One region of the Stenotrophomonas sp. PD6 genome, then DNA from elsewhere that is predicted to be linked to it. Evidence: predicted binding sites of a transcription regulator. Region 1 holds the regulator's gene; each other region holds the start of a gene.
The links. The regulator FliA, encoded in region 1, starts transcription of late flagellar genes. The targets are predictions, from matches to a motif close to TAAAGTTTNNCNNNCNNNGGCCGATAA.
Positions count from the first base shown of each region.

Region 1 (10,366 bases):
TACGTCGAGGATCAGGGACATGCGGCCGTCGCCGATCAGGGTGGCGCCGGCGTAGCCGCGCAGGCCGCGCAGTGCCTTGGGGAGCGGCTTGATCACCACTTCCTCGCGGCCACGGACCTGGTCCACGACCAGCCCGAAGCGCGCTTCGCCCGCCTGCAGCACCACGATGGTGAGCAGCGGTGAGGCCACCGGCTCGACCGCCAGCCAATGGCGCAGGTCCACCAGCGGCAGGGTGTGCGACTTGCGGTCCAGCACGGCGCGCCCGTCGAACCAGCCCAGCGAGGTGTTCGGCGCGTGCAGCACCTCCATCACGCGCGCCAGCGGCAGCGCGTAGACGTCCTCGCCGGCCTGCACGAGCAGGGTGGGCAGGATCGCCAGCGTCAGCGGCACCCGGATCAGGAAGCGGCTGCCACGGCCCAGCTCGGACTGGATCTGGATCTGGCCGCTCAGCTCACGGATGCGCGACTGCACCACGTCCATGCCCACGCCACGGCCGGAGATGTCGGTGACTTCCTGCTTGGTGGAGAATCCCGGCAGGAATACCAGGTGCAGGCACTCTTCGCTGCTCAGGCGGGCGGCGGCCTCCGGATCGATCAGGCCCTTCTCGCGTGCCTTGGCGCGCAGGCGCTCGGGGTCGATGCCGGCGCCGTCGTCCTGCACTTCGATGCTGACGTAGTCGCCTTCCTGCTGTGCCGACAGGCGCACGTTGCCGCTGCGGGTCTTGCCCTGGGCCTCGCGCAGCTCAGGCATTTCGATGCCGTGGTCGATCGCGTTGCGCACCAGGTGCACCAGTGGATCGGCCAGCGCCTCGACCAGGTTGCGGTCCAGCTCGGTTTCGGCGCCGATCAGTTCCAGCTCCACTTCCTTCTTCAGGTTGCGCGCCACATCGCGGGCCACCTTGGGGAAGCGCGAGAACACCTTGCCCACCGGCTGCATGCGGGTGCGCATCACCGCCGATTGCAGGCGTGCGGTGGCGATGTCCAACGTGGAGACGGCGCGGTCGAGCTCTTCGTCGTGCAGGCGCGCGCGCAGCGTCTTGAGCCGGTTGCGCGACAGCACCAGTTCGCCGATCAGGTTGACGATGGCGTCCAGGCGCTTGGTGTCCACGCGCACGGTGTGTTCGGCTTCGGCGACCGGCTTGTTGGCGGCCGGCTTGGCCGGCGCCGGCGCGGCACGCGGAGCAACGGCCGGTGCCGGTGCGGCAATGCTCGTGCTGCCCGGCGCGGCACCCCCGTGCAGCTGGTCGAGCAGGGCCTCGAATTCGTCTTCGCCGATCAGGCCGTCGTCGGTCTTTTTCGTGGGCGTCACGGCGGTTGGTGCGGCGCCGCCGTGCAGCGTGTCGAGCAGGGCCTCGAACTCGTCGTCGGTGATCAGCTCACCGCTGGTGGCCGCAGCGGCGCGTGGTGCCGGCGTGGCCGGACCGTTGACGTCGAACTGCGCGATCAGCTCCGGCGGCGCGTAGCCCGGCTCGGTGCCGGCGGCGACCGAATCGAGCATCGACTGCAGGTAGTCCAGCGACTGCTGGCCGGCATCGAAGTGATGTGCCTGCAGCACGGCCTGGCCCGAGCGGGCCATGCCCAGCGTTTCCTCTGCCGCGTGGCAGAGTTCGACCATGGCCTGGATGCCGAGGAAGCCGGCACCGCCCTTGAGCGTGTGGAACCCGCGGAACACCGCGTTGAGCTGGTCGCTGTCCTGGGGCGACTGCTCCAGCGACACCAGCTGTTCGCCGAGGCGATCCAGGATCTCCTGGGCCTCGAGGATGAAGTCTGCGGCAATGTCGTCTGGAACAGCACTCATGGTTTCAAAGCCCCAAATCGGAAAGCAGGTCGTCGGCGTCGACCTGCGACACCTGATGGCGGTCCAGGCCGCTCACGGCCGGGCCAGCCAGGCCGTTGTCGCGCTTGTGGGCCGGGTCTTCCGGCGGCGGCAGGCCGAGCGCGCCGAAGCCTTCGTGCACGCGGCGCACGATGCCGACCACGCGGCGGATGATCTGCCCGGTGAGATCCTGGTAGCTCTGGGTGAGCGCGATCTCGGTCAGGTTGTGGCGGATGCGGTCCAACTGCTGGTCCTGGTCCGGGCTGAGCCCGTTGGCACGCAGCTGTTCGGTGAGCGCGCGGCACTCTTCGGCCAGGTCCAGGGTGCGGTGGGTGGCCTGTTCGGTCATCGCCACCACGTGGTCCAGACGCGCGCAGGCGTCGTCCAGCTCACCGGCCTCGCTGGGCAGGGTGGGCAGTTCGCCCAGCGCCTGGCCCAGCTCGCGCGCGAGCCGGTTCAGGCCGGCCATCATCGGCTGGGTGCGCAGCGCGGCCAGCGCGTCGATTTCCCGGCGCCAGCCGGCTTCGTCACCGCTTTCCAGCGCGGCCAGGGCATCCTGCAGGCGCTGCACCAACGCCGATTTGTCGCGAAGGGTTTCCATCAGGCACTCGCCGCCAGGCGCTCGAAGATCTTGCCGAGCTTTTCTTCCAGGGTCGCGGCGGTGAACGGCTTGATGATGTAGCCGTTCACGCCGGACTGGGCGGCTTCGATGATCTGCTCGCGCTTGGCTTCGGCGGTGACCATCAGGACCGGCAGCGTCTTGAGCTTGGCATCGGCGCGGATCGCCTTGAGCAGGTCGATGCCGGTCATCACCGGCATGTTCCAGTCGGTGACCACGAAATCGAACGGCTGGCTCTGCAGCAGGGCCAGCGCGGCATGCCCGTCCTCGGCTTCGGCGGTATTGGTGAAGCCCAGATCGCCCAGCAGGTTCTTGACGATACGACGCATGGTCGAGAAGTCGTCGACGATCAGGATACGCATGTTCTTGTTCAAAGCACTTTCCTCGGTATCAAGTGTTTTCAAGGCCGGCGTCGGCCGCCTCGAAGATCTTCAGTCGGCCACGCAGGCGCAGCACTGCCTGGCCGTGGATCTGGCAGACGCGTGACTCGCTGACGCCGAGCACCGCGCCGATCTCTTTCAGGTTCAGCTCCTGCTCGTAGTACAGCGAGAGCACCAGCTGTTCGCGCTCGGGCAGCAGGCCGATGGCGTTGCCCAGCTCACGCCCGAACTCGCCGCGCTCCAGCACCTGCTGCGGGGTCGGGCCGCCCTGGGCCACGGTGTCCAGTTCGCCCTGGTCTTCGATGCGCGATTCCAGGCTCAGCACCTGGCCGCGTGCGGCGTCTTCCATCAGGCGCAGGTAGTCGGGCAGGGGCATGTCCATCGCCGCGGCCACTTCGGTGGCGCTGGCGGCGCGGCCGGTGCTCTGCTCGAGTCGGCGGATGGTCGAGGCGGCATCGCGCGCACGCCGGTGCACCGAGCGCGGCACCCAGTCGCCGCGGCGGATCTCGTCGATCATCGAGCCGCGGATGCGGATCGACGCGTAGGTCTCGAACGAGGCGCCCTGGTCGGCGTCATAGCTGCGCGAGGCCTCGATCAGGCCCATCATGCCGGCCTGGATCAGGTCGTCGACCTCGACGCTGGCGGGCAGACGCGCGGCCAGGTGGTGGGCGATGCGCCGGACCAGGTCCGAGTGCTGGGCAATGCACTCGTTGGCGGCAGCGCGTTGGACCTCTTTGTATTGTGCGGCGCCTTTCATGCGGTCACCCCGCGTTGCTTGAGGATGCGTTCCAGGAAGAATTCGACGCCGCCGCGCGGCTCGGTCGGGGCCTGCCAGCGGGCGGTGCGGCGGGCGATCTCGGTGATCGCCTGCGCGGCCGGGCTGGACGGGTAGGCTTTCACCACCGGCTGCTGGCGCTGCACCGACAGGCGCAGCCAGTCGTCCTGCGGCACGCAGCCCAGGTAGTTCAGCGAGACGTCGGCCAGGAACTTGTCGCAGACCCGGCTGAGCTTTTCATAGAGCACGCGGCCCTCGTTGGGGTCGCGCACCATGTTGGCCACGACCTGGATGCGGTCCACGCCGCGCTCGCGCGAGAGCACCTTGATCAGCGCGTAGGCGTCGGTGATCGAGGCCGGTTCGTCGCAGACCACCACCACGGTGTCCTGGGCAGCCTGGCAGAAGGTCAGCACGCCGTCGGTGATGCCGGCGGCGGTGTCCACCACCATGAAATCCAGGTCGCGCTCCAGTTCGGAGAACACGTTGACCAGGCCCACATGCTCGGCCGGCTGCAGTTCGGCCATGTGCCGGCGACCGGACGCGGCCGGGACCACCAGCACGCCGCCCGGGCCTTCCAGGATCACTTCCTCCAGCGTGCAGCGCCCGGCGACCAGGTCGGCCAGGGTCAGCTTGGGCTGCAGGCCCAGGATCACGTCGATGTTGGCCAGGCCCAGGTCGGCGTCCAGCAGCAGCGTGCGTTTGCCCATGTCGGCAAGCGCCACGGCCAGGTTGGCCGAAACGTTGGTTTTGCCCACGCCGCCCTTGCCGCCGGTGACGGCGATGGTACGGACCGGGCCCAGCGGCGCACTGCGGGTGGCCGACAAGGGGAAGGTCTGGGTCAGCTTGGCATACTCACGCGACGGCATGGTTCAACTCCGGGTTGCAGGGCATATCGGCCGCGCGGCGCAAATCTTCAAGGCGAAGTACAAGATTGGCCGCACTGGCCCGGTGCAGGTCTTCGGGAACGTCCTGGCCATCGGTCACCCAGGTGATCGGCAGGCGGTGGTCGACCGCCACCGACAGGGCGGTGCCGAAGCGGCCGGTCTCGTCCAGCTTGCTCAGCACCACGCCCTGCGGGTTGGCGGCGCTGAAGCGGCGCACCACCTCGTCCATGTCGCCGAAACTGGTGTTGGCCGGCAGCACCAGCAGGGTGCGGATCTGCGGTGCGGCGCGCAGCCACTGCAGCTGGGCAGCGAGGGCGCGGTCGCGCGGGCCCAGGCCGGCGGTGTCGATCAGCACCAGCTTGTAGTCCTTCAGGCGCTCCAGCAGCTGGGTCAGGTCGCTGCCGCTGCTGGCTTCGTGCACGGCGATGCCGAGCTGGCGGCCGAAGCCGTACAGCTGCTCGCGGGCGCCGATGCGGCCGGTGTCGGTGGTGACCAGTGCGACGTCGCGGGCGGCATGGGCTTCGGCGAAGCGCGAGGCCAGCTTTGCAATCGTGGTGGTCTTGCCGGCGCCGGTCGGGCCGACCAGGGCGATCACGCCACCGGCCTCCAGCGGGTCGACCGGGGCGATCGGCAGCTTGCGGGACAGCAGGCCCAGCATCAGCCCGCGGCCGCGATGCGCTTCGGTGTCCAGCGGGATCTGCAGGGCCACGTCGCGGCTGATGCCGGCATCGAAGCCGTATTCGTCCATCAGGTCCAGCGCGGCGGCGCGCACGGCCGAGCCGCGCAGGCGTTCGTCGGTGAAGCGGTTCATCTCGCGCTCGATGACCTGGCGCATGCCGGCCACTTCATGGCGCAGGTGGCGCAGCTCCTCGTCATCGCGCGGCACCATGGTCAGCGGCGCGGCGACGGCGGCGGCCGGTGCCGCTACGGAAACGACCTCGGCGACAGGGGCGGGTTCGTTGGCGGCCTGCAGCGGCAGCGCCGGCGGGGCGATCGGCGCGGCGATCGGCGCGGCCGGGGCGGCGGCCTCGATGACGGCGACCGGGGCGACAGGGGCGAACACCGCCGAATCGTCGATCGCCATCGGCGCCGAGACCATCGCCGGGATCACCGGCACGGTTTCCCACAGCGGCGCGGCGGGTGCCTCGACGGGGGCGCGCTGCATCTGCTGCGACGGCATCTGCGGAATCGGCGGCAGCTGCGGCGGAACGCTGGCGCGGCTGACCGGCGCGTGCATCTCGAACAGCGGGGCCTCGTCCAGCGGCGGGTCGATGATGAAACGGGCGCGGTTGGGCGCGGCCGGTGCCTCGCTGCGAACCGGAACGGTCACGGCGGGCGTTGCATCCACCAACGCGGCGCGGGGCGCGCGCTCGGCGGCGGCGGCCTGCTCGACGTTGAACGGCGCGAAGATCTGCTCCGGCAGGCGGTCGGCCGGCTGCACGGTGGCGCGGGCCAGGGTGGCGGCGAAGCCGCTGCTGCCCGGCGGCGGCACGATTTCGTTGGCGGTGTCCAGGGTGCGACCGGTCGCGCCGACGGCGGCGCGGGCCAGGGCGGCAACCGCGGAAGTGGTGGCGGCCACCGGTTCCGGTGCGGCGACCGGCGCCTTGCGCCGGGTCACGGCGGCAATCACCGCATCGGCGGCGTTGCGCGGGCGCGGGGCCGGCGGCGGCGGTGCGACGTCCTTGCGGGCCGCTTCCAGTGCACGCTGCACGGCGCCTTCGTCATAGTTGGCGGCCGCCACGATTTCGACGCCTTCTTCGATCCGGCGATTGGACAGGATCACGGCATCCGGACCGTGCTCCTTGCGCACCAGGTTCATGGCAGAGCGCATATCGGGAGCGACGAAGCGTTTGATTTTCATGCTGTGGTACCGGGACTGGGGCGGCTGGGGGGTCGAAGGGAAACGCTGGTTGTCGGTGGTCTGCACGGTCCGGGATTCCCTTGGTGTCCTGCTGCGGTGATATCGAAATGGGGGTGTCTGTTTTCTGACGCGGTGCTGTCGGAGTTCCGGCTCAGCTGATCGTGCCGACCAGCTTCAACCGCTTGTCCTCAGGCACCTCGCTGTAGGCCAGTACCGACAGCGAGGGGACGCTGTGCCGTACCAGCCGTGCCAGCGCGGCACGTACCGGTCCGGGCACCAACACCACCGCGGGCTCGTTCTTCGCTTCCTGCTTGCCGACACATTCGGCCAGGCTTTGATGCAGTCGCTCGGCGAGTCCGGGTTCCAGCGCTGCGCCGTTGCCCTGAGTGGACTCCTGCAAGACACGTTCCAATTGCGGGTTGAGGGTGAATACCGGCAGCTCGGGCGACATGCCGGCGATCTCCTGCACGATGAAACGCCCCAGCGCGTTGCGTACCGCCGCGGTGAGCACGCCCGGGTCCTGGCTCTGCGGCGCGGTTTCCACCAGCGATTCGGCGATCTTGCGCAGCTGGCGGATCGGAATGCGTTCGATCAGCAGGTTCTGCAGCACGCGCACCACCACCGACAGCGGCAGCGCCTTGGGGCTGAGGTCTTCCACCAGCTTCGGCGCGCTCTTGGCCAGGTTGGCCAGCAGCTGCTGCACCTCTTCGTGGCCCAGCAGTTCCGGGGCGTGTTCGCGGATCAGGTGCGACAGATGGGTGGCGACCACGGTGGCCGGGTCGACCACGGTGTAGCCCATCGATTCGGCGTGGGCGCGCTGGTGCGGCTGGATCCAGGTGGCGTCCAGGCCGAAGGCGGGGTCCTTGCCGGCAATGCCTTCCAGCGCGCCGAGCGCGCTGCCCGGGTCCAGTGCCAGTTCCCGATCGGGGTGGATCTCGGCCGTGGCCACCGGCACGCCGTGAATCAGCAGGCGATAGGCGGTGGCCCCCAGTTCCAGGTTGTCGCGGATGTGCACCGAGGGAATCAGGAAGCCGATGTCGTGGGTGAGCTTGCGGCGCACGCCCTTGATGCGGGCCATCAGCTCGCCGCCCTGGTTCTTGTCCACCAGCGGGATCAGCCGGTAGCCGACCTCCAGGCCCAGCGGATCGACCGGGCGCAGCTCGTCCCAGGTCAGTTCGGCGGTGGGCGAGGGCGTGCCGGCGGGCAGGCCGAGGGCGGTGGTCGGCCCGCTGGCCGGGGCCTCGGCCGCACGCTGGGCCAGCACGCTCTTCTTCCACATCTTCCAGGCGATGAAGGCCAGGATGCCGCCGAGCGTCAAGAAGGCGACGTTGGGCATGCCCGGCACCAGGCCGACGAGGATCAGGATGCCGGCCGCGATGGCCAGCGCGCGGTGCTGGCCGAACACCTGGCCCATCATGGCCTGGGCCATGTCCTGCGAACGCGAGGCACGGGTGACCAGCATGGCCACCGCCGACGACACCAGCAGGGCGGGCAGCTGCGCCACCAGACCGTCACCGATGGAGAGCAGGGTGTAGGTAGCGGCGGCCTCGCCGAACGGCATGCCGTGCTGGAGCACACCGACGGCCAGGCCGCCGAGCATGTTGATGAACAGGATGAGGATGCCGGCGATGGCGTCGCCGCGGATGAACTTGCTGGCACCGTCCATCGCGCCGTAGAAGTCGGCTTCCTCGCGGACCTCCTCACGGCGCAGCTTGGCTTCTTCACGCGTCAGCAAACCGGCGTTGAGGTCGGCGTCGATGGCCATCTGCTTGCCGGGCATGGCGTCCAGGATGAAACGCGCGGTCACTTCGGACACACGCCCGGCACCCTTGGTGATGACCACGAAGTTGATGATGGTCAGGATCGCGAACACCACGATGCCGACGGCGTAGTTGCCGCCGATCACGAACTCGCCGAAGGCGGCGATCACCTTGCCGGCCGCCTCGTGGCCGTTCTGGCCGTTGAGCAGGATCACGCGGGTGGAGGCCACGTTCAGCGCCAGCCGCAGCATGGTGGTGATCAGCAGCACGATCGGGAAGATGGTGAAGTCCAACGGGCGCTTCACGTAGACCACCGCCAGCAGCACCATCAGCGAGATGGCGATGTTGAAGGTGAACAGCGCATCGAGCACCGGCGCGGCCAGCGGCACCACCACCATGGCCAGCAGGGCCAGCACGATCAGCGGGGCGCCCAGGCCGTTGCGGATCATGTCCAGGGCGCGGCGGGTGTTCATTCCGGCGGGCTGGGCGCTCATGCGCGGCCTCCCTTGCCGTGTTCATCCACGTCGATGCTGGGCGCGGCCGGCATCGGGCCGCCCCGCCAGGTGCGCAGCTGGTAGACGTAGGACAGGACCTGGGCAACGGCCGAATACAGTCTCACGGGAATTTCCTTTCCAAGTTGACCTTCCCGATACAAGGCGCGTGCCAAAGGCGGCGCCGAGACGATGGCGACCTTGTTGCCGTCGGCCACTTCACGGATGCGCAGGGCGGTTTCGTCCACGCCCAGGGCCACCACGGTGGGGGCGCCCATCTTGCCGCCGTCGTACTTGAGGGCCACGGCGTAGTGGGTCGGGTTGACCACGACCACGTCGGCGGTGGGCACCGCCTCCATCATCCGGCGGTTGGACATCTGCTGCTGCAGCTGGCGGATGCGGCCCTTCACCTCGGGGCTGCCCTCGCTTTCCTTCATTTCCCGGCGCAGCTCTTCACGGGTCATCTTCAGCTTGCGCATCCAGTTCCAGCGCTGGTACGGGGCGTCGATGGCGGCCAGCAGCATCATCGCCCCGCCGGTGGCCAGCATCAGCTTCAGGGTGAAGCCCAGCCCGTGGACCATGGCGGCCTCCAGCGGCTGGTGGATCAGGTCGCGCAGCCCGCGGATGCCATGCCACACCACCAGCCCGGCGGCGGTGCCGACGAACACGATGCGCAGCAGGGACTTGGTGAATTCGGCGACGGCCTCCGGGCCGTACAGGCGCTTCATGCCGGCCATCGGGCTGAGCCGGTTGAACTGGGGCATCAGCGACTTGTTGGACCAGCGCAGCCCGCCCATGGCCACCGGCGCCAGGAAACTGGCCAGCAGGCAGACCAGCAGCAGCGGCCACAGCGCCAGCATCAGCTGCAGGAACAGGTGCCCGAAGTGGTTGAACAGCCCCAGTGGTTCAGCGCGCAAGCCCGGCTCCGGGGTGAGGGCGACCTTCATCCACTCTTTGCTGTTGGTGGCGATGCCCCCCGAAAACGCCATCAGCGCCAGCACCGCCGCGCCGAACACGGCGGCGGTGGCCAGCTCGCGCGAACGCGGGATGTTGCCCTGTTCCCGGGCGTCGCGCAGGCGTTTTTCGGTAGGTTGTTCGGTTTTTTCGCCGGCTTGTTCTTCGTCGGACATCGGGAGCAGGGCACCGCGGGGATTCCCCGGGGTGGTGCAAGAACCGTTCCATGACGGCCAAGTGCCCGGAAACGGCGGGCGTGATGACACGGAATCGTGACGGTGATGGGCGGTAGAATCGGTTCCCAAATGATCGCCGTTGCGCGCTCAACGTCGGGTAACGCATGACCCGGGGGCGAAGAAGCGCTTTTCGACGGTGGTCATGCCAGCATCGAACGTGGGAAACGTACGTGCAGTCGATCGGGATGCGACCCTACCGCGACCGCGACCGCGACCGCCAACGACACCGACACCGACACCGGCACCGGCACCGGCACCAGCACCAGCACCAGCACCAGCACCAGCACCAGCACCAGCACCAGCACCAGCACCTGTCCGGCAGCCCCAGCTGCGCGGGCATCATCGATGGCATCATCTGCGATCAACTGGCTGCCGCAGGTCCTGATGTCGCCTTTCCTGTTCTGCACCGTGCTGTTCGCCGGGCTGCTGCACGCCAGCTGGAATGCCATCGTCAAGCGCGGCAGCGATACGCTGTTCACCACGATTCTGGTCACCGGCTCAGCGGCGGTGATCGCCGCGATCTGTTTGCCGTTCGTTGCCGCGCCTGCGCCGCGCAGCTGGCCTTGGCTGGCCGCGTCCACCGTGTTGCAG
Region 1 covers NZ_JBLZQD010000015.1:9,154-19,519, reverse strand. The annotation lists gene ACOZHM_RS16935 (chemotaxis protein CheA) at 1-1,797, opposite strand, end outside; gene ACOZHM_RS16930 (protein phosphatase CheZ) at 1,802-2,416, opposite strand; gene cheY (chemotaxis response regulator CheY) at 2,416-2,808, opposite strand; gene ACOZHM_RS16920 (RNA polymerase sigma factor FliA) at 2,825-3,571, opposite strand; gene ACOZHM_RS16915 (MinD/ParA family ATP-binding protein) at 3,568-4,455, opposite strand; gene ACOZHM_RS16910 (AAA family ATPase) at 4,442-6,334, opposite strand; gene flhA (flagellar biosynthesis protein FlhA) at 6,486-8,588, opposite strand; gene flhB (flagellar biosynthesis protein FlhB) at 8,585-9,715, opposite strand; gene ACOZHM_RS16895 (hypothetical protein) at 9,916-10,140, opposite strand; gene ACOZHM_RS16890 (SMR family transporter) at 10,160-10,366, shown strand, end outside.

Region 2 (10,366 bases), on a different contig from region 1:
AAGCAGGACGATACGCGCCGTTTCGCCGATGTCCGCGCGGAACTGGAGGCGATGGAGCGCAACCCTTCCAGCATTCCTGCGCCGCTGCAGAAGCTGCGCAGCCGGATGGCCGAAGAGACCGGCGTGCCCGAGGCGGCGCTGCCGTTCGTGGGCGAGTTGATCCAGGTCCACGAGGACCAGGCCGCCTGGCAGGGCGCCATCGAGCGCGTGCTGTTCGGCTTCGCGCAATCGCTGCTGGTCGAAGATAAGCACTACAACGAGGTCAACGCCTGGGTGAATCGCACCCAGCTTGGCATGCGGCTGACCTACTACCGCGTGCGCCGCAACGATGACGCGATCGCGCGTTCGCCGTCGGCACGTTCGCTGCTTCACAAGCTGGAGCTGCGCAACAGCGTGTTCGAGCCGTGGCTGCGCCGCGAGCTGGGCAAGCGCTTCGACTACGAGTGCGTGGATGCCAAGCAGCTGCGCGACGTCGAACGCGGCATCTCGCGCGAAGGCCAGGTCAAGCATCCCGGTGACCGCTTCGAGAAGGATGACCGCAGCGCGATCGGCGACCGTCGCCGTTGGCTGCTGGGCTTCAACAACCAGGAAAAGCTGGCGCTGTTCCGCCGCGAGGCGCAGGAACTGGCGCAACGCATCGCGGCCTGCGACGAAGACGTGGTGCGGCTGCGTGGCCAGCGCGACCTCGACAACGAGCGTCGCCTGGCCTGCCACCAGCTGGTGAACGTGGTGTGGGAAGAGGTGGACGTCGCCACGACGGTCCAGCGCCTGCAGGACATTGTCACCGCATTGCGCGAGCTGCGCGAGGGCAATGCCGACCTGGCCCGCCTGGCGCAGCAGATCGACCAGGCCCGCGCGGACATCGTCCAGGCGCGGCGCACCTACGAAGACACCCGCGTGGAGCTCATCCAGCTCTCGCGCGAACGCGACAAGCTCGATGCCCAGCGTCAGCGCAGCCGTGCGCTGGTGCTGCCGGCACTGGGCGCCACGCAGGAGGCCGGGCTCAAGAAACGCCTGGACGCCTTCGGCGGGCTCAGCCTGGAAACGCTCGAATCGCACATGCGCGAGATCAGCAAGGGCATCAACGAGAGCCTGGCGTCGTCCCAGCAGGACGTGCACCGGGTCGAGACCCAGCTGGTGGCCTGCTTCCGGCGCTTCGCGCAGGCGTGGCCGGAAGAGTCCGGCGACTTCACCGCCTCGGTGGCGTCGGCCGACGACTTCCTGGCCCGCCTGCAGCGGCTGGAGCGTGATGGCCTGCCGCAGCATGAGGAACGCTTCTTCGACCTGCTGCAGAACCAGAGCAAGAACAACCTGCTGGCCCTGCAGCGGCACAGCGCCGAGGCGCGCAAGTCGATCGGCCAGCGCCTGGACGAGGTCAATGCGTCGCTGGAGCAGGTGCCCTTCAACCGCGGCACGCTGCTGACCATCGAACTCAGCGACCGGCGCCTGCCGGAAGTGCTCGAGTTCCACCAGCACCTGCGCGAAGTGCTGTCGCATCACCAGACCGAAGAGCGCGATGTCGCCGAGACCCAGTTCGCCGTGCTGCGTGAGCTGGTCAAGCGGCTGGGGTCGCAGGAAGGCGAGGACCGGCGCTGGCGCGAGAACGTGCTCGACGTGCGCCTGCATGTGGAGTTCATCGGCGTCGAGCTGGACGCCGCCACCCGCCAGCAGGTCGAGATATACCGCAGCGGCGCCGGCAAGTCCGGTGGGCAGCGGCAGAAGCTGGCCACCACCTGCCTGGCGGCCGCGCTGCGCTACCAGCTGGGCGGCGCCGACAGCCAGTTGCCCAGTTATGCCGCCGTGGTGCTGGACGAAGCGTTCGACAAGGCCGACAACGAGTTCACCGCCCTGGCGATGAACATCTTCGAGAACTTCGGCTTCCAGATGGTGGTGGCCACCCCGCTGAAGTCGGTGATGACGCTGGAGCCCTTCATCGGTGGCGCCTGCTTCGTCGAGATCAGCGGCCGGCATGACTCCGGTGTGCTGCTGATCGAGTACGACGAAGAAGGCAAGCGGCTCAAACTGCCCGAGCGCACCCGCGCCGTGGCAGAGGTCGAGGTCGAGGTCGAGGACTGATCGGGCTCGAGGGCTCGAGGGCCCGGGGCACGTCGCCTAGCCGGCGAACGTGTCCCAGCCCATCCGGGCGATCAGCACCACCACCAGGCCCACGAACAGCTTGCGGATGAACGGCGTGCCGCCGCGCAGCGCCAGCCGGGTGCCGACCACCGAGCCGATGATGTTGGCCGTGGCCATCGGAATCGCGAACAGCCACAGGATGTTGCCGGTCGGCACGAAGAACGAGATCGCCGCGACGTTGGTCGCCAGGTTCACCACCTTCGAGGCGGCCGAGGCGCGCAGGAAGTCCAACCCGAAGAAGCGCACGAACAGGAAGATCAGGAAGCTGCCGGTACCCGGGCCGAAGAAGCCGTCGTAGAAGCCGATCACCGCGCCGATGGCCAGCGCCGTGGCGAGCTCCTTGCGGCCGATCTCGCGCGGCCGGTGCAGGGCGCCGAAGTCCTTCTTCCACAGCGTGTAGCCCAGCATCGCCACCAGCAGCACCAGCACCAGCGGTCGCACCGCGTCCTTGGGCAGCAGGCTGACTGCCGTTGCGCCCGCGAACGAGAACACGAAGGCGGTTGCCGCCGCGAACAGCACCGGCCGCCAGGGGAAGCGCACATTGCGCGCATAGCGGAACGCCGCTGCCGCGGTGCCGAACATCGAACTGAACTTGTTGGTGCCGAACAGCATCGCGGGCGTGTGCTGCGGCAGCACTGTGAACAACCCGGGCAACTGCACCAGCCCGCCGCCACCCACCGCAGCGTCGACCAGACCGGCGATGAAGGCGATCGCCACCAACCACAACAGCTCAGGGGGAACCAGCTCGAACACGGCAGGGCATCGCGGCGGAAAGCGCGCCAGCATACGCCTCCTCGCGGCACAATACGCCCATGACCCATGTTGATCCCTGTCCCTGTGGCCTCCCGATGGCCTATGGCGCGTGCTGCGGCCGCTTCCATGCCGGTGAAGCCGCGCCCGACGCCGAGGCGCTGATGCGCTCGCGCTACAGCGCCTATGTGAAGCAGCTGCCGGAGTACCTGCTGGCAAGCTGGCATGCCAGCACCCGTCCCGAATCGCTGTCGCTGGATGAACCGGCCGGGCAGCGCACGCGCTGGCTGGGCCTGACCGTGCACGAACACACCTTGAGCGACGCCGATCACGCCCAGGTGCGCTTCACCGCGCGCTACCGGATCGGCGGCGGCAGCGCGGTCAAGATGCAGGAGCACAGCCGCTTCGTCCGCGAGGACGGCCGCTGGTTCTACCTCGACGCGCTGTCCTGAGCCATCCCACCGCGTACCGCCAGCACCCGCTGCTGGCCGTGCGCGCGCACGCAGTTGCGGCCGGCATCCTTGGCCGCGTACAACGCCCGGTCGGCGGCCTTGATCACCGCCTGCGGGGTATCGCCCACGCCGCTGTCGGCCATGCCGATGCTCACTGTGACCTGCACCACCGTGCCGCCGCCCCCCGCACCGCGCTGCAGGCGCCCGACCGCGTCGTCGCGCGCGCGCGCGGCCCGGTCGCGCACGGTCAGCCGCGCACCTTCCACCGCCGCCCGGATCGCCTCGATCGCGTCCACGCAGGCAGCGCCCGGCCGGTCCAGGAAGACCAGCGCGAACTCCTCGCCGCCATAGCGGAAGGCCCGGCCCCCATCGCCTACCGTGGCCAGCCGCGCCGCCACCAGCTTCAGCACATCGTCGCCGGTGTCGTGGCCATGGGTATCGTTGAACGCCTTGAAGTGATCCACATCGACCATCGCAATCGTGTACGTGCTGCCCACCCGCTGCAGGCATTCGTTCAGGGCGCGGCGCCCCGGCAGCCCGGTCAGCTCATCGCGGAAGGCCATGTGGAACGACTCCTGCAGCATCGCCGCGATCACCAGCAGCAACGCTGCACTGGTCAGTGCGGGCAGCAGCGAAGGCACCCGGAAGGCGCGCGGCAGCATCAGCCACAGCACCAGCAGCGCGACCAGCATCGCCGTATGCAGGGGGCGCGGCGTGCGCACCGCCTGTACCGTCAACACCGCCGCCGCACCCACGAAGGCCAGGCTCGGCAGCTGCGCCAATGCGCTCCAGCCGGTAGGAAGCCACGGCCAGTGCCGGTTCGACAGCAGGTCGTGCATGCCCTGCGGCGCCTGCATCGCCAGCAGTGCGAACACGCCCACTCCTGTTGCGCCCAGCGCGATGCGCAGCAGCAGGTCCTGGCGCAGCCGCCCGCGCTCGGGCCACACGCCATACGCCAGGAACGCCACCGGCAGCCACAGCGACACCGCATGGAACAGCAGCGGCGTATACGCCGACACCGCACCGGTGTGCTGAAAATTGCCGACCAGCCCATGCAGCAGCGCGAAGGCCAGGGCAATCGCCAGCAGCAGGCACACGGCACGCACGCGGGTGTAGCTCAGCGCCAGGCCCATGCCCAGGCAGGTCAGCACCAGCGGCAGGATGCGATGTACCGGACTGCCGACCTCGGCATCCAGCGTGGCCGACCACACCAGCAGGCCCACCAGCAGTGCGGGCAGCAGGAACAGATAGTGGCCGGGCTGGCGTAACAGGTGATTCCGCAAGACGGTTCCACAAAACGGGCCGGCGCGTCATGGCTGCGTCGTGCAGGCCCGACCGCGCAGGCGAAGGTCTTACCCGGTAACGGCCAGTGCCTATTCAACTTGAGCGGTGTAACAGGATGTGAGCCGGGCCATGACGTCGCGCTCACTGGGGCTCGTCGATCCTGATCGCGATGAACGCCGTCGTAGCCCCGTCTCCTGCCGCCACCCCCACCGCCGTCACCGCGCTGGCCACCCGCTATGCCCGCGTGCGCGCGCGCAGCGTGGCGCTCGCCGCACCGCTCAGCGCCGAAGATGCGATGGTGCAGAGCATGCCGGACGCCAGCCCGGCCAAGTGGCACCTGGCCCACACCAGCTGGTTCTTCGAACGCTTCGTGCTGGCCACCCAGCCCGACTACGCCCCGTTCAATGCCGACTGGCATTACCTGTTCAACAGCTACTACCAGAGCATCGGGCCCGCCCATGCGCGTCCGCAGCGTGGCCTGCTGTCGCGCCCGTCGCTGGAGGAGGTGCTGCAGTTCCGCCGCCACGTCGACCAGCGCGTGCTCGCGCTGCTGCAGGCCGATGCGCTGGACGAACAGGCGAAGCGGCAGCTGCTGCTGGGCCTGCACCACGAACAGCAGCACCAGGAACTGCTGCTCACCGATATCAAGCACGCCCTGTGGTCCAACCCGCTGCAGCCGGCGTACGACGCCGACCTGCCTCACAACGCCGGTATCGCGTCACCGCTGGCGTGGATCCACAGCCCCGAGCAGATCATCGAGATCGGCGCGCCCGCGTGGCCGGCCCATCCGGCGTTCGCCTATGACAACGAGTCCCCGGTACACCGCGTGCTGGTGCCGGCGCATGCCCTGGCGAATCGACCGGTCAGCAACGCCGAATACCGCTCCTTCATCGAGGCGGGCGGCTATCGCGAGCCGGGCTACTGGATGAGCGAAGGTTGGACCCTGTGCCAGCAGGAGCAGTGGCAGCATCCCCTGTATTGGGACGATGCGCTGGCGCGCGAGTTCACCCTGGCCGGCTGGCGTGCGCTGGATCCGGATGCACCGGTGTGCCATCTCAGCTACTTCGAGGCCGATGCGTACGCCCGCTGGGCGGGTGCGCGCCTGCCGACCGAGTTCGAGTGGGAGGCAGCCACGGCCGGGTACACCGCGGACGGCAACTTCGCCGACAGCGGCCGGCTGCATCCTGCCGCCGTGCAACAGAACGGCGCCGCCGGCCGCCACCTGCAGCTGTTCGGCGATGTCTGGGAATGGACCAGCAGCGCCTACGGCGCCTATCCCGGCTTCCGCACGTTCGAGGGCAACCTCGGCGAATACAACGGCAAGTTCATGTGCGGCCAGTGGATATTGCGTGGGGGCAGCTGCGCCACCCCGGCCGACCACATCCGCCCCAGCTACCGCAATTTCTTCGCGCCGTCGGCGCGTTGGCAGTTCGCCGGCATCCGCCTGGCAAAGGACGCAGCATGAGTACCGTCAGTGATGCCCTCGACGCGTTGACCGACCTGCAGCCGGACCGCGCCCGGATCACCGCCGACATCCTGCACGGCCTGTCCCAGCAGCCACGGCAGCTGCCCTCCAAGTATTTCTACGACGCTCGCGGCTCGCAGCTGTTCGAACAGATCACCCGGCAGCCCGAGTACTACCCCACGCGTACCGAGCTGCAGCTGCTGCAGTCGGTCTCGGCGGACATCGCGCGCGCCGTGGGCCCGCGACTGCATGTGGTGGAACTGGGCAGCGGCAGCGGCCGCAAGACCGAGCTGCTGCTGCATGCGTTGGCCGACCCGGTGGCCTACACCCCGATCGAAATCTCGCGCGCGGCCCTGCTCGACAGCGTCGCCCGGCTGGCAGAGGCACTGCCTGACATCGAGATGCTGCCGGTCTGCGCCGACTTCACCCGGCCGGTGGCGCTGCCCGAGCCCCAGCATGAGCCGGCACGGCGGCTGATGTTCTTCCCCGGCTCCACCCTCGGCAACTTCGCCCACGACGATGCGGTCGCGCTGCTGGATGTCATGCGCCAGACCATGGGGCCCAACGGCCTGGCCTTGATCGGCATCGACCTGCACAAGGACCCGGCGCTGATCGAGGCCGCCTACAACGATGCGGCCGGGGTCACTGCGGCGTTCACCGTTAATCTGCTGCGCCGGCTCAACCGCGAAATCGGCAGCGACTTCGACCTCGAGGGCTTCGAGCACCGCGCCCGTTACAGCGTGCCGCGCCTGCGCATCGAAACCGAGCTGGTCAGCCGCGCCGCCCAGCGCGTGCACGTCGCCGGGCGCGCATTCGATTTCGCCGAAGGCGAGGCGATGACGGTCGAATACAGCCACAAATACACCGACGCCTCGTTCGCTGCACTCGTCGCCCAGGCGGGCCTGCGCGTGCGCATGCAGTGGAATGCCCCGTCACCGGCATTCGGACTGCGCCTGCTGCAACCGGCCTGAACCGCGCGGCTTGCCGCTATGATGCAGATCCACTTGGCTGCAGGGATCCATGCCAATGAGGTTCATTTCCGTCGGGCTGCTGGGCGCGCTGACATTGGCCAGCGGCGCGGCCGTCGCCGCACCGCAGGACGACTTCGACCGCTGCCTGGCCACACTGCAGCCGCTCGCGCTCAAGCAGGGCGTCAGCGCCGCCGGCTTCACCCGGCTCACCGCAGGCCTGACGCCTGATCTGAGCGTGCTGCCGCTGCTGGATGCGCAGCCGGAGTTCACCACCCCGCTGTGGGACTACCTGGCCGCGCTGGTCGACACCCAGCGGGTGGATGACGGCCGCGCGCGACTGCTCCAGCATCGCGATCTGCTGGACCGCGTTTCCGCGCAGTACGGGGTCGATCCCGCCACCATCGTCGCCGTCTGGGGCGTGGAAAGTGATTACGGCCGGGTCTTCGGCAAGCGCCCGCTGCTGCAGTCGCTTTCGACCCTGTCCTGCAACGGCCGCCGCCAGGCGTTCTTCCGTGGCGAGCTGCTGGCCCTGCTCAAGCTGCTCGACGCCGGCGACCTGAGCGCCGACGGGCTCACCGGCTCCTGGGCCGGGGCGTTCGGCCACACCCAGTTCATGCCGTCCACCTATGCCCGCATCGCGGTGGATGGCGACGGCGATGGGCGCCGCGATCTGGTCGCCAGCATCCCCGACGCACTGGCCTCCACCGCCAATTATCTGAAGCAGGCCGGCTGGCGCACCGGCCAGCCGTGGGGCATCGAGGTGAAGCTGCCAGCCGGCTTCAACGCCAGCCTGGCCGGGCGCACCCAGCGCAAGCCGCTGGCCGACTGGCGCGCGCTCGGCATCGTTCCGGTGGGTGGCGGCGCGCTGGCCCCGGCCGGCCTGCCCTCCGACGCCAATGCCGCCCTGCTGCTGCCGACGGGTGCCAAGGGCCCGGCTTGGCTGGTGTTCCGCAACTACGACGCGATCTACGCCTACAACGCCGCCGAGAGTTATGCGCTGGCGATCGCCACCCTGGCCGACCGCCTGCGCGGCGGGCCGGGCATCGTCGCGGCCTGGCCGACCGACGATCCCGGCATCGGCCGCACCGAGCGGCGTGAGCTGCAGACCCTGCTGCTGGCCCGGGGCCACGACATCGGCGTCGCCGATGGCATGGTCGGCACCGCCACCCGTCGCGCCATCCAGGTCGAACAGCAGGCGCTGGGCTGGCCCACCCCGGACGGCCGTGCCGGCCAACGCATCCTGACCGCCCTGCGCAGCGCGCCCCCTCTTCCAAAGCCCACCACCGCCATGCCCGACAGCACCGTGTTCTCCCTGCCGCCCAACCATGCCCAGCTGGTGCAGTCCCCGGCCGCACCCAGCGCCGCGCTGCCGAAGCTGGAGGGGCTGAGCATCGTCGACATCCAGGGCTTCCCGGCCTGGAAGGTGGAAACGCCGCTGGCCAGCGCGGCCATCTCGGTCTTCGGCGGGCAGCTGCTGTCCTTCATTCCCAAGGGCGGCCAGGACGTCCTGTGGCTGTCGCCCACCGCCCAGGCGCTGCCGACCCCCATCCGGGGCGGCAGCCCGGTGTGCTGGCCGTACTTCGGCAAGCAGGGGCAGGGCGGTGACGTGCCCTCGCACGGCTTCGTGCGCAACCTGCCGTGGACCCTGCAGAGCGCGCAGCGCGAGGCCGACGGCACCGTGGTGCTGACGCTGGCGCCGCCCACCCTGGAGAACCTGGACCTGCGCCTGAGCATGCAGCTGCGCATCGGCCACACCCTCGAGCAGCGGCTGACCACCGAAAACACCGGGCGTCAGCCGGTCACCTTCACCCAGGCCCTGCACAACTACTTCCGGGTCAGCGACGCCATGCGGGTCAGCGTGTCCGGCCTGGACGGCCTGAGCTACCTCGACAAGTTCGAGAACTACGCCACCCCGCGCATCCAGCAGGGCGACTGGTCGCTCAACGACCCGCGGGACCCGGGCCGTAGCGACCGCATCTATACCCAGGCCGGCGGTCGCTATGTACTGAAGGACCCGGGCCTGAAGCGCAGCATCGAGATCACCACCCAGGGCAGCCGCTCGCTGGTGGCCTGGAACCCGGGCGAAGCCGGCGCGGCGAAGATGGCCGACGTCGGCGCCGGCTGGAAGCACTACGTCTGCCTGGAGGCGGCCAACGCCGGCCCCGATGTGGTCACCCTGGCGCCCGGCGCGCGGCACAGCCTGGTGCAGACCTTCCGCATCCTGCCTTTGTAAGCCCCGCAGGACTCAGGGAACGGCGGGCGCGCGCGGTCGTAACGCCACCAGGCAGATGCCGCCGGCCACCAGGCCCCAGAACGCCGAGCCGATCCCGGCCAGCGACAGGCCCGAGGCGGTCACCAGAAAGGTGACCAGGGCGGCCTCGCGGTCGGCCTCCTCGCGCAGCGCCATCGCAAGGCTGTTGGCGATCGTGCCGAACAACGCGATACCGGCCACGCAGGCCACCAGTTCCTTGGGGAAGGCGGCGAACACCGCCGCCACCGTGGCGCCGAACAGGCCCACCACCATATAGAAGGCGCCGGCGGCCACCGCGGCGGTGTAACGCCGGGCCGGATCCTCATGTGCCTCGCGCCCCATGCAGATCGCCGCCGTGATCGCCGCCAGGTTGAGGCCATAGGCGCCAAACGGCGCCAACACCGTATTGACCACCCCGATCCAGCCGATGACGGGAGAGATAGGCGTGTCGTATCCCGACGCACGGATCACCGCCACGCCCGGAATGTTCTGCGAGGCCATGGTGACCACGAACAGGGGCAGGGCGATGCCGAACACCGCCGGCCAGGACAGGGTGGGCCAGGTGAACACCGGCATCGCCAGTTCCACCCGCAGCTGCTCGGCATGCAGCAGGCCCTGGGAGGCGGCAACGCCCACCCCGACCAGCAGCGTGGCGATCACCGCATAGCGTGGGAACAACCGGCGTCCCACCAGCCAGGTGGCGAACATCGCCAGCGCCATGCCCAGCTGCGTCCCCATGGAGACGAACACATCCAGCCCGAAGCGCAGCAGCACGCCGGCCAGCATGCCGGCGGCCAGCGCCATCGGCACGCGGCGCATCACCTTGGCGAACACGCCGGAGAAGCCAGCCAACATGCCCAGCACCGCGGCAAGGACGAATGCCCCGATGGCGTCGCTGTAGGCCACCGCGCCGGAACCGACCACCAGCATTGCCGCACCCGGCGTCGACCATGCAGTCACGACCGGCATGCGGTAGCGCAGTGACAGGCCAATACACGTCACGCCCATGCCCAGACCCAGCGCCCACATCCATGACGCGATCTGCGCCTGCGTTGCA
Region 2 covers NZ_JBLZQD010000003.1:708-11,073, reverse strand. The annotation lists gene ACOZHM_RS05840 (ATP-binding protein) at 1-2,076, shown strand, start outside; gene ACOZHM_RS05835 (sulfite exporter TauE/SafE family protein) at 2,113-2,889, opposite strand; gene ACOZHM_RS05830 (YchJ family metal-binding protein) at 2,949-3,338, shown strand; gene ACOZHM_RS05825 (GGDEF domain-containing protein) at 3,317-4,621, opposite strand; gene egtB (ergothioneine biosynthesis protein EgtB) at 4,792-6,087, shown strand; gene egtD (L-histidine N(alpha)-methyltransferase) at 6,084-7,058, shown strand; gene ACOZHM_RS05810 (lytic murein transglycosylase) at 7,114-9,291, shown strand; gene ACOZHM_RS05805 (benzoate/H(+) symporter BenE family transporter) at 9,304-10,366, opposite strand, start outside.
Region 2: a site for FliA is predicted at 4,698-4,724, ahead of ACOZHM_RS05825 (GGDEF domain-containing protein). Genes of this name have one in related genera too.

Region 3 (10,366 bases), on a different contig from region 1:
CCGGTCTGCTTGGGCGGGCTGTCAGTGGTGAGCAGCTGCAGGTCGGTGAGGCGGCCGCTGTCGAAGCTGGTGCCGTCGGCGTTCGGTGCGAACACCTGCAGGCGCGCACCCTGCGGGTTGACCACGTAGCCGGCCTGGTCGGTCTGGAAGTTGCCGGCGCGCGAATACACGCGGGCGCCGTTCATGCTCATGGTGAAGAAGCCTTCGCCCGAGATGGCCATGTCCAGGCTGCGCCCGGTCTGCTCGTTGTTGCCCTGCGAGAACTGCTGGGCCACGTTGGTCAGGCGCACGCCCGAGCCGACGGCATTCTTGGACAGGCCGTAGCTGGTGGCCGAGAACAGGTCGGCGAACTCGGCGCGCGATTCCTTGAAGCCGGTGGTGTTGACGTTGGCGATGTTGTTCGCGGTGACGTTCAGGTCGGCGTTGGCGGCGTTGATGCCGGACAGCGAAATATTGAAGCCCATGGGATTCTCCTTGGATGCGTGACGAAGTGACTCAGCTGACGCGCAGCACGTAGTCGATCGGGGCCGTGCCCAGGCCCTTGAGGTTGAGGTACAGGCCGTCCGAGCCGACGGTGACGCTCTCCACCGGGGCCTCGACGTAGGTGTTGATCTTGGTCTGCGCCCCCGAACTGTCGGTGTGGGTGGCGGCAATGCTGTAGCTGCCGGCCGGCATGCGGTTGCCGTTGGCGTCCTTGCCGTCCCAGTCGAAGGTGACTTCGCCGGCGGCCTTGGCCTCGACGCTGAGCTGGGTGACCTTCACGCCGTTGGCGTCGGTGATGTCCACGGTGACGTAGCCGGCGCCCGGCGCGGCGACCATGCCGCTGGTATCGCCTTCGGTCTCCAGCTGCCACTTGGTGGACGGCACCAGCACGTCGTGACCGACCAGCGCCGCGCCGCGCAGCACCTGGTCGCCGGCCATGGATTCCTGGAAGCCCTTGACCGTGCTGTTGAGGTCGTTGATGCCCTGGACCTGGGACAGCTGCGCCATCTGCGCCACCATCTGGGTGTTGTCCATCGGCTTGAGCGGGTCCTGGTGCTGCAGCTGCTCGGTCATCAGGCGCAGGAAGTCGGCCTGGTCCAGGGTGTCCTTCTTCTTGGTGGTATCGCTGTTGGGCGCGTTCAGGCCCAAGGCGCTGTAGATGTCGGTGCTGCCGACGCCGCTGGTGGTGCTCATGACGGTATGTCCTGCAATAAGTAGGGTCAGCGACCCATGGTCAGGGTGGCCAGCGCCAGTTCCTTGGCGGTGGTCAACATCTCCACGCCCGCCTGGTAATTGCGCGAGGTCGAGATCAGGTTGACCATCTGCGCGACCGGGTCGACGTCGGGCTGGTAGATGTAGCCGTCGCCGTCGGCCAGCGGATGGCCGGGCTCGTAGCGCTTGATCGGCGCGGCGTTGCTCTGGCTGATTTCCTTGACCTGGACGGTGGTGACGTTCGGGTCGTTGCGGCTGGTGACCGACTGGAAGATCGGCTCCAGCGGCTTGTACACGGCGTCGGCCGAGCCGGCGATGGTGTCGGCGTTGGACAGGTTGGAGGCCAGGGTGCTCATGCGCACGGACTGGGCCTGCAGCGCGGAGCCGGCGATATCGAAAATGGGCAGGTTGCTCATGGCTTATTGCCCCGTGATCGCGGTGAGCATGGAGCGCACCTTGGATTCGACGAAGCTCAGCGAGGCGCGGTATTCCAGCGCGGCGCGGCCATAGGCGGCGCGCTCGGCATCGGGATCGACGGTGTTGCCGTCGATGCTCGGCTGCACGCCTTCCTTGGTGATCTGGAACGGGTTGAGCCCGCCGCCGATGGCGAAGTGCTGCTCATTGGTGGTGCGCATCAGGCCGTTGCTGTCGGCACCCTGGGCATTGCGCAGGGCGGCGTCGAAGTCCAGGTCCTGGGCCTTGTACCCGGGGGTATCGGCATTGCTCAGGTTGCTGGCAATCAGCTTCATCCGCTGCTCGCGCAACGGCATGGCCTGGGCATGGATACCCAGATAGTCGGAAATCAGGTTGGGCATGGCGCACTCCCACGGGACGATGTGGGGAGTGGTGCAAGCGGCATGCCAAAAAGCGGCGATTCATTGCGTACGTGGGGCGGGGGTCGGCAGGGCCTGCCGGGACACGCCGTGAACCCATCCATGGGGGCTTGTCAAAAACATCCATGTTTTTGACAGTCCCGTCAGGCCCTGCCGACCCCCGCCAACCGACATCGCCTCGCCGCAGGGGCAAGCCTTGCGCTGTGGGAGGGGTAGAGCCGGGCTTTGCCCGGCTGCATTGTTCATGGTTGCCCAAGATGGGCAGGCGCCAGCCATGTGTCGAGGGCCGGGGCGGAGGGGGTTGCGGGACCGTAGAGCGCCATGGATGGCGTGAACGAGCCCCCAAGGATGGGTTTACGGCGTGTCCCGCAACCCCCTCCGCCCCGGCCCTGCAGGCAATACGCCACCGCCGCTTTTAAGGCCTCACGCCGCCTGCGCGACCTTCCGCAGGCGGTCGAGCACGAAATCGGCCAGTTCGTGCGGGGAGTACTTGGCCACGAAGGCGTTGGCGCCGACCCGCTCGACCATGGCGTTGTTGAATACGCCCGAGAGGGAGGTGTGCAGCAGCACGTACAGGCCGGCCAGGCCGGGGTGACGACGGATTTCCGTCGTCAGGGTGTAGCCGTCCATGGCCGGCATCTCGATGTCCGAGATGACCATGGCGTAACGCTCGGCCGGGTTTTCGCCGGCCGCGTGGATCTGCAGCAGGTGGTCCAGCGCCTGCTTGCCGTCCGAAAGGAGGGTCGCGCCCACCCCCAGCTGGTCCAGCACGCTGCGGATCTGCTGGCGGGCCACCCGCGAGTCGTCCACCACCAGCACCTGCAGCTGCGGGGCATCGCTGACCAGCGACAGCGCCATGGCCGGGTCCAGCACGGCTTCGCCCCGGATCTGGGCGATGTCGGCCAGCACGCTTTCCACGTCGATCACCTGGATCAGCTCGCCCTGGAAGCGGGTCACCGCGGTCAGGTAGCTCGATTCGGCCCCCAGTTCCGGCGGCGGGTGGATGTCTTCCACCGCGATGTTGACGATGCGCTCCACGCCGCTGACCAGGAAGCCCTGGATCGACCGGTTGAACTCGGTCACCACCAGGTAGCCCGGCGCCGTGTCGGCGTTCGGCTCACGCTCCGGGTGGCCGATGGCCAGCCCCAGGTCCAGCACCGGCACCGACCGGCCGCGCACGTCGGCAACGCCGGCGAACTGGCTGGGCAGGCCCGGGACCTGGAACAGGTCCGGCCGGCGCAGGACTTCCTGCACCTTGAACACATTGACGCCAAAAAGCTGACGTCCGCCAAGGCGGAACAACAGCAGGGCGAGGCGGTTGTGGCCAGCCAGGCGTGTGCGCTGGTCGATGCGGTTGAGCAGGTCATGTGACATGGGGGTGGTATCGGCGCGCAGGGCGATCACTTGAGGGCAGGGCCACACCCGGCCGCGCCGCGCACTCCGGCACGGCGCTTGCATGACGCTGCGCATGTGCCATGCCCCTGGAGCCGCCATGCGTATCCTGCTGATCGCCACCTCTCTTGTTGCCTTGTTCGCGCTGGCGCCGCCGTCTGCCCGGGCGGCGGGCGGCTGGCAGCCGGTGGACAGCATCCGCGCCGCGGCGCTGTCGACCCTGCCGGCCGGCAGCGAGGGCGACACCACGCTGGATTCGGCGCTGCGCCTGCCCGCGTGCGGCCAGGCGCTGAGTGCGCAGCCCACCGGCACAAGTACGGTGGAGGTCAGCTGCCCGGACCCGGGCGGCTGGCGCCTGTTCGTGCCGGTCAAGGTGCGCCGCAACCAGACCGTGCTGATCCTCAATCGCGGCATCGCCGCTGGAGAAACGCTGGGGGTGGCCGATATCACTACCGCACAGCGCGACGTGGCCCGCATCGCCGGTGCCGCCCTGGCCGACCCGGCCGCGGCGGTCGGCCGGGTGGCCCGCCGCACCCTGAGCGCCGGCAGCCTGCTGTCGGCCAACGACCTGGTACCCCAGCGGCTGGTCCGGCGGGGTGACAGCGTGGCCCTGGTCTCCCGTTTTGGTGGGGTCGAGGTCCGCGTGGCCGGCAAGGCGCTGGCCGATGCCGGTGAAAATGAACGCGTCTCGGTAGAGAATCTGTCTTCACGCAAGATCGTGCAGGGTACCGTGGCGGCCAGTGGCGACGTTTTTGTGACGCGCTGACCAGAAATATGAATCCGGGGCGGAAACCGGCAAAAAAACCGCGAAAGCCCCTAAAGATGGCGGTGCCCGTGCCGTTATCCCTTGTGAACCGCAACTCCAGGACAGACCCATGAGCCAGAAAATCGACGGCAACCTGCAGGCAACCGCCCATCTGCGCAGCATTGCGCCGGGGACCAAGCCCAGCGTCGGCACCGATGCCCCGGCACGCCCCGTGGAAGCTGCCGACAGCCTTCGGCTGACCGGCGAGGCCACCAGCCTGCAGGCGATGCAGCGCGAACTGAGCACGGCCCCGGCGATCGACGCCAGCCGCGTGCAGGCCGTGCGCGAGTCGCTGCAGAACGGCACCTACAAGATCAATCCCGACGCGATCGCCTCGCGCATGCTTGAGCTGGACCAGCAGCTGCAGGGATGAAACTGGCGATGAGCGAGCCATTGCAGCGCCTCAGCGAGGCCTTGGACGTGGAACGCCAGGCCTTGGTCGAGCACGACGTGCAGGCCCTGATCCGCGCCACCGGTGCCAAGCTCGAAGCGCTGCGTGCGCTGGAAGCCGCGCTGCCGGTGGGGCAGAACGCGAAGCTGGAAGAGCTGGCCGAGCGCAACCGCGCCAACGGCGTGCTGCTGGCGCGCCGCCGCCGCGAGGTCAACTGGGCGCTGCGCCAGTTGGGCCGTAGCGAAGAGTCCTCGGCCTACGACGCCAAGGGCCAATCCAACACGATGCACACCCGCCGCCCGCTGGCCGTTGCCTGAGGCGGGCAGGGCGCACACGGCGCCGGATCTTTCCAACACGGATATAGTGGGCGCCTTGTTTGGCTGCCCGATGTGACCGTGACCGTGTCTACTTCCCTTGTCACCGCGCCGCTGCCCCCGCAGCCGGTCCTGCTTGCCCTGTTCGAGCGGATCAACGAAGGCGTGCTCCTGTTCCGCGAAGATGGCAGCGTGGCGGTGGCCAACGCGGCCGTGCGCGAGATGCTCGGTCAGGCCGACCGCGATGCGCAGGTGGGCGCGGCACAATGGCTGCGCCAGTTGCTGCCGCCCGACGCACTCGAGCACGCGCGCCAGCACGGGCACTGGAACGGCAGCCTGCCGGTGGGTGAGCGCATGGTGATCGCGCACATCTACCAGCACGACGACGCCGGGCAGCGCCATTACCTGGCGCTGTTCCGCCGCATCGAGGGCCAGGAGGACTATGAGCGCGAGCTGCAGCAGCGCCACGCCGAGCTGCGCCAGGCCTACCTGCGCCTCAACGGCACGCAGGAGAAGCTGCTGCAGTCGGAGAAGATGGCCTCCATCGGCCAGCTCGCCGCCGGCGTGGCGCACGAGATCAACAATCCGATCGGCTATGTGCACTCGAACCTGGGCAGCCTGCAGGAATACCTGCGCAGCCTGTTCACGGTGATCGAGGCGTACGAGCGGGCGCTGCGCGCACCGGACCCGAAGGCGCTGATTCCGGAGATCGACGATATCCGCAATCGCTTCGACATCGATTTCATCAGCCGCGATCTGCCGCAGCTGATGGCCGAATCGCGCGAGGGCATCGAGCGGGTCACCCGGATCGTGCGTGATCTGAAAGACTTCTCGTATTCGGGCCGCGACGAGTCGTGGAAGCTGGTCGATCTGCATTCCGGCCTGGAATCGACGATCAACATCATCTGGAACGAGCTCAAGTACAAGGTGACGCTGCACCGCGAGTTCGGCCAGCTGCCGCTGGTGGAATGCCTGCCGTCCGAGCTCAACCAGGTGTATATGAACCTGCTGCTCAACGCCGGCCACGCCATTGCCGAGCGCGGCACGATCACGGTGCGCACCGGGGTGGATGGCGATCATGTGTGGGTGGAGTTCGAAGACACCGGCGGCGGCATTTCGCCGGAATTGCGCCAGCGCATTTTCGATCCGTTCTTCACCACCAAGCCGGTGGGCAGCGGCACGGGCCTGGGCCTGTCGATCTCCTACAGCATCATCAACAAGCACCACGGCCGCATCGATCTGGACAGCACGCCGGGCCAGGGCTCGAAGTTCCGGTTGGTGTTGCCGATCAAACAGCCGCGCTGATTTTCGCGATGGCGTGATTGCGTGATGCGTCGTGACGCCGGGCGTTGCCCGGCTGCTGTTGGTTTTGGGCGAACAGCCGGTGGGCAACGATATCCGCGATTTGGCGGGACGGTGCGGGTTTGCGGGGGACGCTGCAAGTACGTCCATGTAAGCTCAGTCGCCGCATCCATGCGGCTCATGCCCCCGCAAACCCACCCCGACCCGCCTTTGACAGTAATCGGTGGCCAGGGAAAAAGCGGGGACGAGCGCACGCGCCGTTGACCCCGCGCACTGTCGCACTGCAGGTGGGGTTCGTCGCAAGACAACTGCCGTGAACCGATCAACGCCCGGTAACGCATGAAATCGGCCGAAACAAAGAGCCGGCCAACGGCCGGCGCTACCGCGTTTCCCCTGGCAACGACACACTGTCAAAGGCGGGTCGGGGCCGGTTTGCGGGGGCATGAGCCGCATGGATGCGGCGACTGAGCCCCCATGGATGGGTTCACGGCGTCCCCCGCAGACCGGCACCGTCCCGCCAAATCAGAGGAGCCAAGGGCCATCCGCTGTTCGCTCAAATGCATGAAGCAGCCGGGCAAAGCCCGGCTCTACGAGCGGCCCGGCGTCACGTCATTCGGCTTCGGGTGCGGGAATTGAAGCAGGCTGCGCGGTGTTGGCGCGGCGCTGCTCTTCGTGCGTGCGGAAGGCCTGGTGGATGTGCTTGCGCAGCTCGTCGTCGTTCCAGGGCTTGGTCAGGAAACGGTAGATCGCGCCGCGGTTGATCGCGTCGGTGACCGTGTTGAGGTCGGTGTAGCCCGACAGCACCAGGCGGATCGTGTCCGGGTAGAGCATTTTGACCCGGCCCAGGAACTCCGTGCCGCTCATGTCGCTCATGCGCTGGTCGGACAGGATCACCTGCACGTCGTTGATCGCCAGCAGATCGAACGCATCGCGGACGTTGCCCGCCGCCAGAATGCGGTAACCATCGCGGCGGAACAGGCGCACCAGTGAGCGCAGCACGTTTTCCTCGTCGTCCAGCAGCAGCAGCGTGCGGTCCGGGCGGGTTTCGGCGAACGCCTCCGGGCGCAGGTAGCGCCGGCGCAGCGTCATGCCTGCCGCGTCGGCCGACATCGGCTCGCCGAACAGATAGCCCTGGAACACATCGCAGTCGTTGCGGCGCAGGAAGCCGAGCTGTGCCTGCGATTCGACTCCGTTGGCGATCACCGTCATGCCCAGCTGGTGGCCCATTGCGATGATCGCACGCGCGATCGCCGCCTCGCGGTTGCCCGCCGGCGCGCTCTTGATGAAACTGCGGTCGATCTTGAGTTTGTCTACCGGGTAGCGGACCAGCGCACTCAGGCTGGAATCGCCCGTGCCGAAATTGTCCAGGCTCAGGCTGATGCCCTCGTTGCGCAGGTTCACCAGCGTTTCGTGGACGAAATTCACGTTGTTGGTCAGCGCGCTTTCGTTGATCTCCAACGTCAGCATCTGCGCGGGCACACCCGCCGTCTGCATCAGCGACATCACCTCCGCGAAGAAATTCGGGCGCAGCAGCTGCAGCGTCGAGACATTGACCGCGATCGTGAAGTCATCGAAGCCCTGGTCGCGCCACAGCTTCGCCTGCTTCAGCGCGCCTTCCAGCACCCACGTGCCGATCTGCACGATGATGCCCAGCCGCTCGGCCGTGCGCATGAAGCGCTCCGGCACCAGCATGCCCAGCGTCGGCGACTGCCAGCGCAGCAGCGCCTCCATGCCCACCACGTGGCCGTCGCGTGCGCTCACCAGCGGCTGGTAGCGCAGCTTCAGCTCGCCGTTCGGAATCGCGTCCACAATCTGCCGCGCGATGATGCTCTCGCTGTGCGCGCTCGACGGCGTGTTCACCGCGTGGATGCGCACCGCGTTGCCGCCCTCGCGCGCCGCCTGGTACAGCGCATCCTCCGCATGGTCGAGCAGGCGCGAGGTCTCGGTGGCGTGTTCCGGGCACAGGCTGACGCCCAGCTTGCCGGTCATGAACAGCGTGTACGGCAGCACCGACAACGGCAGTTCCAGCTGCTGGCGGATCTCCTCGGCCAGGTCATCGGGCAGCGGCAGGTCGGCCGTGCGCGGCACCGCCAGCAGGAACTCGTCGCTGCCGTGGCGCCACAGCTTGCCGCGGCCGCGCAGGTGGTGCTGCAGGCGCTGGGCGACCAGCACCAGCGCCTGGTCGCCGACTTCGGCGCTCATGTTCTCGTTCACCGACGCGAAGTGGTCGATGTCCACGTGCATCAGCATCAGCGGCGTGCCGCCGGAGGCGGCCTCGTTGACCATGGCCTGCAGCTCGGGATTGCCGGCACCCAGGCGGGGTGGGGCGTCCTCGATGCTGACCAGGGGCAGGGAAGGGTTCCACATAAATCAGTGTTCCAGGGTATCGGAGGTGGCCGTGCCGTCGATGCGGTACGGCAGGTACAGGTCGACCAGGGTGCCTGCACCATGCGCCGATTCGATTTTCAGGGTGCCGCCGACGCTCTGCGCGCGCTCGCGCATCACGATCAGGCCCAGTCCGCGCGGACCGTCCGGGTCAAAACCCTCGCCGTCGTCGCGGACCTGCAGGTGCAGGCCGTGGTCGTCCACGTCGTGCAGTTTCAGGCTGACCTGGCTGGAGCGCGCGTGGCGCAGCACATTGGTCAGGCTCTCCTGTGCGATGCGGAAGCAGGCCTGCTCGATATCGCCCTGTGGGCGCCGGGGCAGCGACTGGATGTCGGCCAGCAGCTCGATCGACGCCGAGCGGAACAGCATGCCGGCCTGCCAGCGCAACGCCGCTTCCAGGCCCAGCGCGTCCAACTGCGGCGGGCGCAGCAGGGTGGAGATGTCGCGCAGCTTGCCCACGGTGGCATCGGCCAGCTGGATGATCTGCTCCAGGTCCTCGCCGCGCCGGCGCGGGTCGGCCTCGTCCTGGGCGGCATAGGCGGACAGCTTCATGGCGGTGATGGCCTGGCCGATGTCGTCGTGCAGGTCGCGCGAAATCGCGCGGCGCTCGTCCTCCTGCAGCGAGAACAGCCGCCCGGCCATCGCCTGCAGTTCGCGGTTGCTGGTCTCCAGCGCCTCGCGGATGCGCTCGGGCTCGCTCAGGTCGCGCACGATCAGCAGCTTGCAGTTGCGTCCGCCGTAGCGCACATCGCCCACCGCCAGGCCGGCCTGGAAGCACTGGCCATCGAACCGGCGCATGCCGATGACCTCGCTGCCCCCGGTGGTGGGCAGCGGAATGGTGGCAAACAGCTGCGCGCGCACCCGGGCCAGGTCTGGCGTGACCACCAGCGCCGCCAGCGGTTCGCCCAGCAGGGTGTGCTGGCCGTAGCCGAACTGCGCAGCAGCGCAGGCGTTGGCATACAGCACGTGTTCGTCGGACAGGATCACCACGCCGTCCGGCAGCACGCGAACGAGTTCGCGGAACTGTTCCTCGCGTTCGCGCAGCAGGCGCCGCGACTGTTCGCGTTCGGTCACGTCCTGCAGCGTGCCCAGTACCCGCGGGCGGCCGGCGTCGTCGGTACCGCTTTCGGCGCGCAGGTGCACCATCAGGGCGCGGCCGTCCATCGCCAGCAGCGGCAGCAGTACGTCGATCTGCACGCGCTCGCCACGCATGTCCTGCAGCAGCTGCTCGCTCAGGGCGGCCGTGGACGGGTCGGCAGGCACCAGCAGCTCCTCGAACGGGTGCCAGCGGCGGGCCTCCGGCGGGCGTCGGCCAAGCAGGTGGTAGACCTGGTTCGAATAGCGCCCCAGGCCGGTGGCCGGGTCCACTTCCCAGGCGCCGATGCGGGCCATTTCGTGGGCTTCCTCGACCCGGGTCAGCGCCTGGTCGCGCCGGCGCAGTGCCTGGTCCTCGCGGGTGCGGTCGATGGCGATCAGCAGCCGGGCCGGGCGGCCGTCGTAGTCGAGGTAGTTGCTGCGCATTTCCATGCGGCGTGGACTGCCGTCCTTGAGCAGCAGGTCGGCGGTGATCACGCACAGCTGCTCGGGCTGGGCGCGGATCTGTTCCAGCTTGGCCGCCAGGGCCGCCTCGTCGCCCGGCGGCCACAGCGCGGTCATCGACATGGCAGTGAATTCCTCGCGGCCCCAGCCAAACAGGCTGCAGGCCGCCGGATTCACGTCCAGGATCTCCAGCGTGTGCAGGTCGTAGACC
Region 3 covers NZ_JBLZQD010000027.1:11,972-22,337, forward strand. The annotation lists gene flgE (flagellar hook protein FlgE) at 1-464, opposite strand, end outside; gene ACOZHM_RS20235 (flagellar hook capping FlgD N-terminal domain-containing protein) at 496-1,176, opposite strand; gene flgC (flagellar basal body rod protein FlgC) at 1,203-1,610, opposite strand; gene flgB (flagellar basal body rod protein FlgB) at 1,614-2,009, opposite strand; gene ACOZHM_RS20250 (chemotaxis protein) at 2,451-3,401, opposite strand; gene flgA (flagellar basal body P-ring formation chaperone FlgA) at 3,520-4,185, shown strand; gene flgM (flagellar biosynthesis anti-sigma factor FlgM) at 4,295-4,597, shown strand; gene ACOZHM_RS20265 (flagellar protein FlgN) at 4,600-4,932, shown strand; gene ACOZHM_RS20270 (ATP-binding protein) at 5,011-6,234, shown strand; gene ACOZHM_RS20275 (EAL domain-containing protein) at 6,841-8,598, opposite strand; gene ACOZHM_RS20280 (PAS domain S-box protein) at 8,602-10,366, opposite strand, start outside.
Region 3: a site for FliA is predicted at 3,409-3,435, ahead of ACOZHM_RS20250 (chemotaxis protein). Genes of this name have one in related genera too.